2 regions of the Sulfitobacter sp. EE-36 genome follow, and region 2 is predicted to be linked to the other one. Evidence: riboswitches for the same ligand, from Rfam matches in the RefSeq annotation. Region 2 holds a riboswitch; the other holds the start of a gene.
The links. Region 2 has a riboswitch for cobalamin ahead of EE36_RS05035 (energy-coupling factor ABC transporter permease). Riboswitches for the same ligand answer to the same signal wherever they lie in the genome.
Positions count from the first base shown of each region.

Region 1: another riboswitch for cobalamin. It lies ahead of EE36_RS11835 (ABC transporter substrate-binding protein); the one in region 2 lies ahead of EE36_RS05035 (energy-coupling factor ABC transporter permease).

Region 1 is NZ_CH959310.1:1,921,771-1,926,219, forward strand. It holds gene EE36_RS11820 (catalase) at 1-244, opposite strand, end outside; gene EE36_RS11825 (ABC transporter ATP-binding protein) at 349-1,116, opposite strand; gene EE36_RS11830 (iron ABC transporter permease) at 1,113-2,141, opposite strand; gene EE36_RS11835 (ABC transporter substrate-binding protein) at 2,162-3,178, opposite strand; cobalamin riboswitch at 3,322-3,521, opposite strand; tRNA gene EE36_RS11840 (tRNA-Glu) at 3,644-3,718, opposite strand; gene EE36_RS11845 (SDR family oxidoreductase) at 3,903-4,449, opposite strand, start outside.
Region 2 is NZ_CH959310.1:484,742-489,190, forward strand. It holds gene cobM (precorrin-4 C(11)-methyltransferase) at 1-7, shown strand, start outside; gene EE36_RS05025 (cobyrinate a,c-diamide synthase) at 4-1,329, shown strand; gene cobA (uroporphyrinogen-III C-methyltransferase) at 1,326-2,042, shown strand; cobalamin riboswitch at 2,069-2,285, shown strand; gene EE36_RS05035 (energy-coupling factor ABC transporter permease) at 2,358-3,041, shown strand; gene cobF (precorrin-6A synthase (deacetylating)) at 3,103-3,855, shown strand; gene cueR (Cu(I)-responsive transcriptional regulator) at 3,865-4,251, opposite strand; gene EE36_RS05050 (heavy metal translocating P-type ATPase) at 4,272-4,449, opposite strand, start outside.

The DNA of each region.
Region 1 (4,449 bases), 1.4 Mb from region 2:
TATTCGCCATCGTGTACTTCGACACGTCTTGCGTCGTCTCGAAGGTGCCAAATGCGCCCGAGCCTTTGGCGTGGGGCTGGCGCTCTGGAATACGTTCACGGTTAAAATTCGCCATCTGTTCAAGCAGATAGTGGTCATTCAGCACGATGGGGCCATCGGGGCCAACGGTCAGCGAATGTTCATCGCTTTGAACGCGAATGCCGGCGTCTGTGGTTGTGGGAGGGGTTTGCTTCTTGTCGGTCATCTGTAGCTACTCCTTCAGGGTCCACAGGCAAAACCTGTAGCGTGACGGATGGTTCCCGACCAAATGCGTAAGGAGTTGAATAGAAGTGTGGCCGCTTGGCGCGCTTAATGGGTCGCCGTGTGAAAGCGGATCACCTGCGCGTTATCCGCCGGATCGACAAGGAAATGCCCGCAGACGCCAAAGACCTCGCGCAGTAGGGTTTCGGTCATGATCTCGGAGGGGGTGCCGATGGCGCGCAGCTTGCCATCTTGCAAGACGCAGATCCGGTCGCAAAGGGTGGCTTGGTTCAGGTCGTGCAGGGCGATGATCGCCGTTGTCGGCAAGCGCTGGATCAGCTCAAGGATCGAAAGCTGGTGGCGGATATCCAGATGGTTCGTCGGCTCGTCCAGCAGCAGCACTTGCGGCCTTTGGGCCAGTGCACGGGCGATATGCACGCGCTGTTGTTCACCGCCCGACAGCGTGTGCCAGTGTCGGTCGCCAAACCCCGACAGATCCACATCCGCCAGCGCCTGCGTGACGATGGCGTCGTCCCCTGCGCTCCACCCGCGCAGGGCGGACAACCACGGGGTGCGGCCCAGTTCAACGGCATGGCGCACGGTGATGCGATCTGCGGTATCGGCGTGTTGTTCAACCAGGGCCAGTCGCTGCGCGATATCGCGCTGGCGCATCTTTGCAAGCGGTGCGCCGTCCAGCTCGACCCGCCCGCGCGAGGGTTTCTGAATACCGGCAAGCATATGCAGCAACGTGGATTTGCCCGACCCGTTCGGCCCGATCAGCCCCAGCTTTTCGCCCGGACGCAAGGACAGGGACACGTCATTGACGATGGCGCGGTTGCGCACCCGCCAGCCCAGTTCGTGACAGGACAGAATCATGGCGACGTCCTTTTGCCAATCAGGATCAGTGCAAAGACGGGCGCGCCGACCAAAGCGGTCACCACGCCGATGGGCAGCACTTGGCCCGGTACGATCACTCGCGAGATCACATCGGCAAAGACCAGAAACACCGCCCCCGCCAGTGCGGAAGCAGGCACAAGGATCGCATGACGGTGCCCCACGACGATGCGCATGGCATGGGGGATCACCAGCCCGACAAAGCCGATCGCACCCACCACCGAGACCATCACCGCCGTGACCAGCGCCGCCGTACCGATCAGCAGCAGCTGCACGCGGCGCACCGGAATGCCCAAGGACGCGGCGCTGTCGCTGCCGAAGGTAAAGGCATCCAGCGCGCGGGCGTGCCACAGACAGGCCAGCAGACCGATCATCGCCGCGGGCAGGGCGCTTAGTACATCGGGCCAGCGCACGCCCGACATATTCCCCAAAAGCCAGAACATGATGGCACGGGCCTGTTCGGCATTGGCCGATTTCGTGATCATCAGCGCGGTCAGGGCGTTGAACATCTGGCTGCCCGCAATACCGGCCAGCACGATCACGCCCGCGGCCCGCAGGCCCACACCGCCCCCCGCCGCCTGCGCCAGCAAGGCGACAAAAGCGAAAGCCACCAGCGCCCCGCTGAACGCACCGATAGACAGCGAGATGGCACCACCCCCCAGCCCGAGGATGGTCACTGCAACAGCACCCGTGGACGCCCCCGCAGAGATGCCCAGCAGATAGGGATCCGCCAGTGCATTGCGCAGCAGTGCTTGCAACACGACGCCCGACAGCGCCAGACCGGCGCCACAGCACATCGCCACCACGGCCCGCGCCATGCGGTAGTTCCACACGATGCCCTCGTCGATCTTGTCCACCGCATAGCCCGCGTTCAGCGCCTTGTTGGCCAGCACCTTCAGCACCACCAGCGGCGGGATAGAGACCTCGCCGATGGCCGCACCAAATAGCAGTGCGGCCAGCAGCACCGGCGGGATGATCACCCACCAGTGCCACTGCGGCCTGCGCATCACAGAGCGGTCGATTGCGGTCATTCGGCCAGATCGAAACCGGACAGCGCGTCAGCCATCGTTTCCAGCGCATAGATCGCACGCACGGTGGGGTCCATCGCATGGGCGTCCATGGTGATGATGCGGCCCTCTTTCACCGCGGTCATCTCGCGGGCGACGGGGTCGTTCATCAGGAAGTCGCGCTTTTTCTCGATGTCATCCGCGGGGAAGCGGCGACGGTCCATTTTGGCAAGCACGATGAAGGTCGGGTCGGATTTCGCCAGAGTCTCCCATCCGACCAGCGGCCATTCCTCGGCCGAGGTCACGACGTTTTCAACGCCAAGCTTGTCCATCATATAGGCGGGCACACCCTGTTGACCTGCCACATAAGGGTCCGCCGCCATCTCGGACGACGAGAACCAGAACAGCGCCGAGGTGCCTTGCGGCAGGTTCAGCGATTTGGCTTTCTCGACCGCCTTTGCCTCGCGCGATTGCAGGTCTGCCAGCAGCGTGGCACCGGCGTCTTGCGCGTTGTAGATGCGGGCGAGCTCTTCGATGCTGGTATACAACTGCTGGGTCGTGAACAGTTCAGATCGCGTGCCGTCCGCGCCGACAGAGTTATCCTTGGCCGCGCAATCGGTGGGCATCACATAGGTTGGCACGCCCACCTCGTGAAAGCTGTCGCGGGTGCCGACCATACCTTCGGGGCCGACGTGCCATTCATACATCACGGTGACCAGATCGGGGCGTTTGCCCAACACGCTTTCAAAGCTGGGATCGTTGTCCGCCAACCGTTCAATCGCATCGTTCGTCTCTTTGAACTCTGGCAAAACGGGGCTGAACCAGACAGAGGTTCCCGCGATCCGGTCCTGCTGGCCCAGCAGATACAGGATCTCTGTCGTGGATTGCCCGATGGTCACGGTGGTCTGGGGTGCCGCGTCAAAGCTGAGCGTATGGCCGCAGTTGTCGATCGTCAGCGGATAGTCTGTCTCTGCGCCAAGCGCGGTGCTGCCCGCAAGGCTCGCAATTAGGGTCAGGCTGGAAAAAAATGGTTTCATATCAAGGGCTCCGGTTGGTCCGATGCCGGGGTCTTTGAATAGAAAGAGAAGGGGCCAGCCAAACGGCGCGCGGGCGCATTTTGGTCTGCGCGTAAGGTAAGATCCGGTCCCATCATCATCCTCTCCCGAGCAACCCCGCCCGGTGTTTCAGGTTCAGTGTCGGCAGGTCTCCTGACTGACGGATCGCGGCTGTCCCCGCCTTCCCGGACCTTTAGGCCCAGTGGCATGATGGAGGTAGCTCACCGTCTACAGTTGCGGGGGCAGTTCCGGTTCATCCACACCAAAGGGCGGATGGCGAATTCCCTATTATTTCCCGAAGGAAACCGACCCGGTTTCGATGACAGTTGTCCGCCCACCCGTCAAGTTGCGTTTTTGCGGTCGTCATCGCGTGACAAAGGCAAATAACGCAGGCCACGGTTCCGCAGAACGGACGAGAGGCAAATAACAAACGGATGGAAAACCAAGTGGCAGCCCGTAGGGGAGTCGAACCCCTCTTTTCAGGTTGAAAACCTGACGTCCTAACCGATAGACGAACGGGCCACTTAACTTGTGAGCGCTTCTTTAGGCAAAGCCATCGGCGGGCGCAAGTGCAAGCCGCATGAGAAAGCGGGGAAATACGGCAAAAAAATCACAGATTTTGATGCCGTATTCAAAGGGGCGTATGGCGAGAGGGGATCGTCGCGTGAAAGGCGCGCCGCGCGCGGGATGAGGGCGCGCGTTTCCCTTAGATTTCCCAGTGAAAACCTGTCGCTTTTTCGGAGACGGTCCAGAGTTTCTCCATCACGGGTTTGTCGTAGGCATGGGGGTTCAGCGTGCCTTTGCCAACGGGCCCTCCGGTTTGCAGCCATCCGGTCGGGCCATAAAGCGCGCGCTGCGCCAACCCGTCTTCGGTCGCGCACATGACCTCGGGATACGCGCCTTTTTCGGCGGATTGCACCATTGGCGTCTTGCTCATCATCCACCAGGTGACCCGTGTGAAAAGCCCGCCGCTTGTGCTGATCAGCGAGGTCGCCGACGCGCCGGGGTGGCAGACGTATACCTCAACGCGGCTGTCGGTGGCTTTCAGCCGGTCCTGAAGCTCATAGGCAAACATCATCTGCGCCAGCTTGCTTTGGCTGTAGACCGCGTTGGCGCTATAGTTCTTGTCCCAGTTCATGTCGTCGAACTGGATCGTCTTGATCCCCATGTTGTACCCGAGGCTGGACACCACAACGATCCGGCCCGCGCTTTCCTGAATGCGATCAAACAGCATCCCGCACAGCAGGAAGTGC
Region 2 (4,449 bases):
AGAATGATGGAGACTACGCAACTGCCCAAGGGCCTGATGATCTCGGCCCCGGCGTCGGGCACGGGCAAGACCACCTTGATGCTGGGCCTGCTCAACGCGCTTAGCCGGCGCGGCGTCGACGTGCGCCCGTTCAAGAGCGGGCCGGATTACATCGACCCCGGCTTCCACCGCGCGGCCTGCGGGCGGTCGTCCTATAATATCGACAGTTGGGCCATGGGATCGGGCGTGTTGTGCAATCTGATCGGCACCGCCCATGGCGGCGATCTGGCCCTGATCGAAGGGTCAATGGGGCTGTTTGATGGTGTGGCGCAACCGGGGGAAACCTCGAACGGGGCGAGCGCGGATATCTCTGCCATGACGGGCTGGCCGGTGGTTTTGCTGCTGGATGTATCGGGTCAGGCGCAATCGGCTGCGGCCACCGCCCTTGGGTTCAAGACGATGCGCCCGGATGTGCATGTCGCGGGTGTGGTGCTGAACAAGGTCGCCAGCCCCCGTCACGAGGCGCTGCTGCGTCTGGGGATGGAGCAGGTCGGCATCCCCGTTCTGGGCGCGCTGCCCCGACAGGGATCGGTCACGCTGCCGGAACGCCACTTGGGTCTGGTGCAGGCCGAGGAACAGCCCGAGCTGATGAAGCTGCTGGATGCGGCAGGTGATTTCATCGCGCAGCATATCGACCTTGATCTGATCGTCTCTGCCGCCCAAGGGCGCAGTATTCCCGACGGGCCAGATGTGCTGCCCCCGCCCCCCGGTCAACGGATCGCTTTGGCCAAAGATGCCGCGTTTTCGTTCATCTATCCGCATTTGCTGGACCACTGGATCGCCGCGGGTGCGCAGGTGTTGCCCTTCTCGCCGCTGGCGGATGAGGCACCGGACGACAGCGCCGACATCTGCTGGCTGCCCGGCGGCTATCCCGAGCTGCATGCCGGACGCCTTGCCGCTGCCGCGCAGTTCCGCGACAGCCTGCAACAATTCGCCACGACGCGCCCGGTGCATGGGGAATGCGGGGGCTATATGGCGATGGGGGCCGGGTTGGTCGACAAGGAAGGCGTGCGGCACCAGATGGCGGGGCTGCTGGGGCTGGAAACCAGCTACGAGAAGCGCAAGATGCATCTGGGCTACCGGCTTGCCACGCTGAACGAACCCGGCCCCGGCTATGACGCGGGCGCGCGGTTGCGGGGGCATGAATTCCACTATTCTACGATCCTGTCGCAGCCCGATACACCGCTGGCGCGGGTGGTCGATGCCAATGGGGCCGAAGTGCCCGAGACAGGCTCGCGCCGCGGCCATGCGACGGGCACCTTCTTTCACCTGATTGCGGGGGCATCATGAGCGGTTTCGTCTCTTTCGTCTCCTCCGGTCCGGGTGATCCCGAGCTGCTGACCGTGAAGGCGGTAAAGCGGTTGCAAGAGGCCGAAGTCGTGCTGTTCGACGATCTGTCGGCGGGTCCGATCCTTGAACATGTCTCGCCCGAGGCGGATTTGATCGGGGTGGGCAAACGCGCCGGACGGCTGTCTCCGAAGCAGGATCACGTGAGCCGTTTGCTGGTCGAACACGCATTGACCGGCGCGCGGGTGGTGCGGCTCAAAAGCGGGGACGCGGGCGTGTTTGGCCGGCTTGAAGAAGAGCTGACCGCGCTGAAAGCGGCAGGCGTCGCCTTCGAGATCATCCCCGGTGTGACGGCAGCGTCTTCGGCGGCGGCGGCAGCGATGATCCCACTGACACGGCGGCTGACCGCGCGGCGGGTGCAATTCATCACCGGCCACGGCGAATCGGGGGCCTTGCCCGAAGATCTGAACATGGCGGCGCTGGCCGACCCTACGGCGACCACGGTCGTCTACATGGGCCGCCGCACCTTTGCGGGTTTCGCCGCGCGGCTGATCGCGGCGGGCTTGCCGCCCTCGACCCCTGCCCTGCTGGCAGAGGCGGTATCGACCCCCGATCAAAAGCTGAGCCGCCACACGGTTGAAAGCCTTGCCCATCTGCCACTGGATCCCGCAACGTCAGCGCCTGCGCTGATCCTTTACGGGCCGTTGACCGAATAGATGACTTGACAAAACCAACCCGAAAATGACCACCTATTCCGGACGGTTCCCCGTGCGCCTTCGGGCAATCGGGGTGAAAAGGGAATACGGTGCGGTGCCAAAGCAAAGGTGCCAAATCCGGAACTGCCCCCGCACCTGTAAGTGAAGAGCAACCCGCATTGCCACTGGGCCACACCGCCTGGGAAGGCGCGGCACGCATGGACGCACAAAGTCAGGAGACCTGCCGTCATGGGGATGATCCCCGATCCAACTGGCTGCCCCCCCGGGGCGGCTTTCACATTATGCCGTCGGGGAAGACGGTAAGGAGACCTGAATATGCATATCGAACCCGAAGTCGTGACCGGCGCCAAGCTGGTCCTGTCCTATGGCACCGCCGCCGGTGCTGCGGCCTATACCGCGAAAACCGCAATGGACTCTGTCCGTGAGAAAGGCGTCGTGCCTTTTGCGAGCGGGGCCGTGGTGGCCACCGCGCTGACCTTTGTCTTTTTCCAGGTCTTCCCGCATTTCCCCGTGGGCGTGAGCGAAGTGCACCTGATCCTCGGGTCGACCCTGTTCCTGCTGTTCGGCGTGGCCCCTGCGGCTGCCGGTCTGGCACTTGGTCTGCTGGCGCAGGGCGTGTTCTTTGCCCCCATCGACCTGCCGCAATACACGATGAACGTCACCACGCTGCTGGTGCCCTTGTTCATGGTCTCGGCGCTGGCCAAACGCATCATCGCACCCAATACCGCCTATGTTGATCTGACCTATGTTCAAGCGCTCAAGCTGTCGACCGCGTTTCAGGCGGGCGTTGTGGGCTGGGTCGCCTTCTGGGCCATCTACGGTCAGGGCTTTGCCGCCAGCAACATCGCCGCTGTGGCCAGCTTTGGCGGGGCCTATATGATGGTCATCCTGATCGAGCCGCTGGTGGATCTGGCCGTGCTCGCCGCCGCGAAAACCCTGCGCGATTTCGCGGGCAGCGCGCTGTTCACCAAGCGTCTGACACAGACTGCCGCTGAATAATCCAAGACCCGACGCGGCCCCCTATTCTGCGGGCCGCGTCACCCCCTGCCGGAGCCTCAAGATGTTTACGCTTTCACTGATCGGCATCGGGTCCGGCAATCCCAAACACCTGACATTACAAGCCATCGACGCGTTGAATGCCTGCGATGTGATCCTGATTCCGTCCAAGGGCGCGGGCAAGGATGATCTGGCCGGCCTGCGGCACGAGATTTGCGCCCAGGTGCTGCGGTCGGACGGGCCTGATATTCACGAATTCACCCTGCCCAAACGCGACGCCGCCAACCCTGATTATCACGCGGGCGTCCACGATTGGCATGATGCCATTGCACAGGTCTGGCTGGCCGAGATGCAGCGCACCCTGCCCCAAGGCGGCCGTGTCGGTTTCCTCGTCTGGGGGGATCCGTCGCTGTATGACAGCACCCTGCGCATTGCGGAGCGGTTGCAAAAGGTCGTCACACTCGCCGTCGATGTCGTGCCGGGGATCACCTCGCTTCAGGTACTGACGGCGGGCCATGCGATCCCGCTGAACACCATCGGCAATCCCGTCACCATCACCACCGGTCGGCAGCTGCGCGATCATGGCTGGCCGCAGGATGTAGATACGATTGCCGTCATGCTGGACGGCACCTGCGCCTTCGAGGTGTTGCGGCAGCACAGCGACGTCCACATCTGGTGGACCGCCTATGCCGGCATGCCGAACGAGCGTCGCATCGCAGGCCCGCTGGATCAGGTCTGCGACCGCATCATCGCAACACGGGCAGAGGCACGCGCCGCCCATGGCTGGATCATGGATATCTACCTGCTGCGCCGGTAGACACGCGCGCTACAGCTTTTCGAGCCGTTGCAAGATCGGGCAGTCGGGGCGGTCATCGCCAGCGCATTCATGCACCAGATGGGTCAAGGTCTGACGAATATCTTGCAGGTCCGCGATCTTGCTTTCGATCTGCGCCAAATGTTGCTGGGCGATGGCACGGACATCGGCGCTGGCGCGATCCTGATCATCCCAAAGCGCCAGCAGGTCGCGGCAATTCTCGATCGTGAAGCCCAAGGCCCGCGCACGGCCCAGAAACGTCAGCTTATGCACGTCGCTGTCGCAAAAGCTGCGATACCCGTTGGTGTCACGCGCGGGCGTGATCAGACCGATGTCTTCGTAGTAGCGGATGGTCTTGGCAGGCAGACCTGCGCTTTTCGACACGTCACCGATGTTCATAGACGTCTCCTTTCGTTGAATTAGGCGGTTGCTGCGGCGGCGATCCACCGCAGGCGCAGGGCGTTGAACAGGACAAAGACGCTCGACAACGCCATGGCGGCGGCGGCAAGCACGGGCGACAACAGCACGCCGAACAGCGGATAGAGCACACCGGCTGCAACAGGGATCAGCAGCGCGTTATAGCCAAAGGCCCAGAAG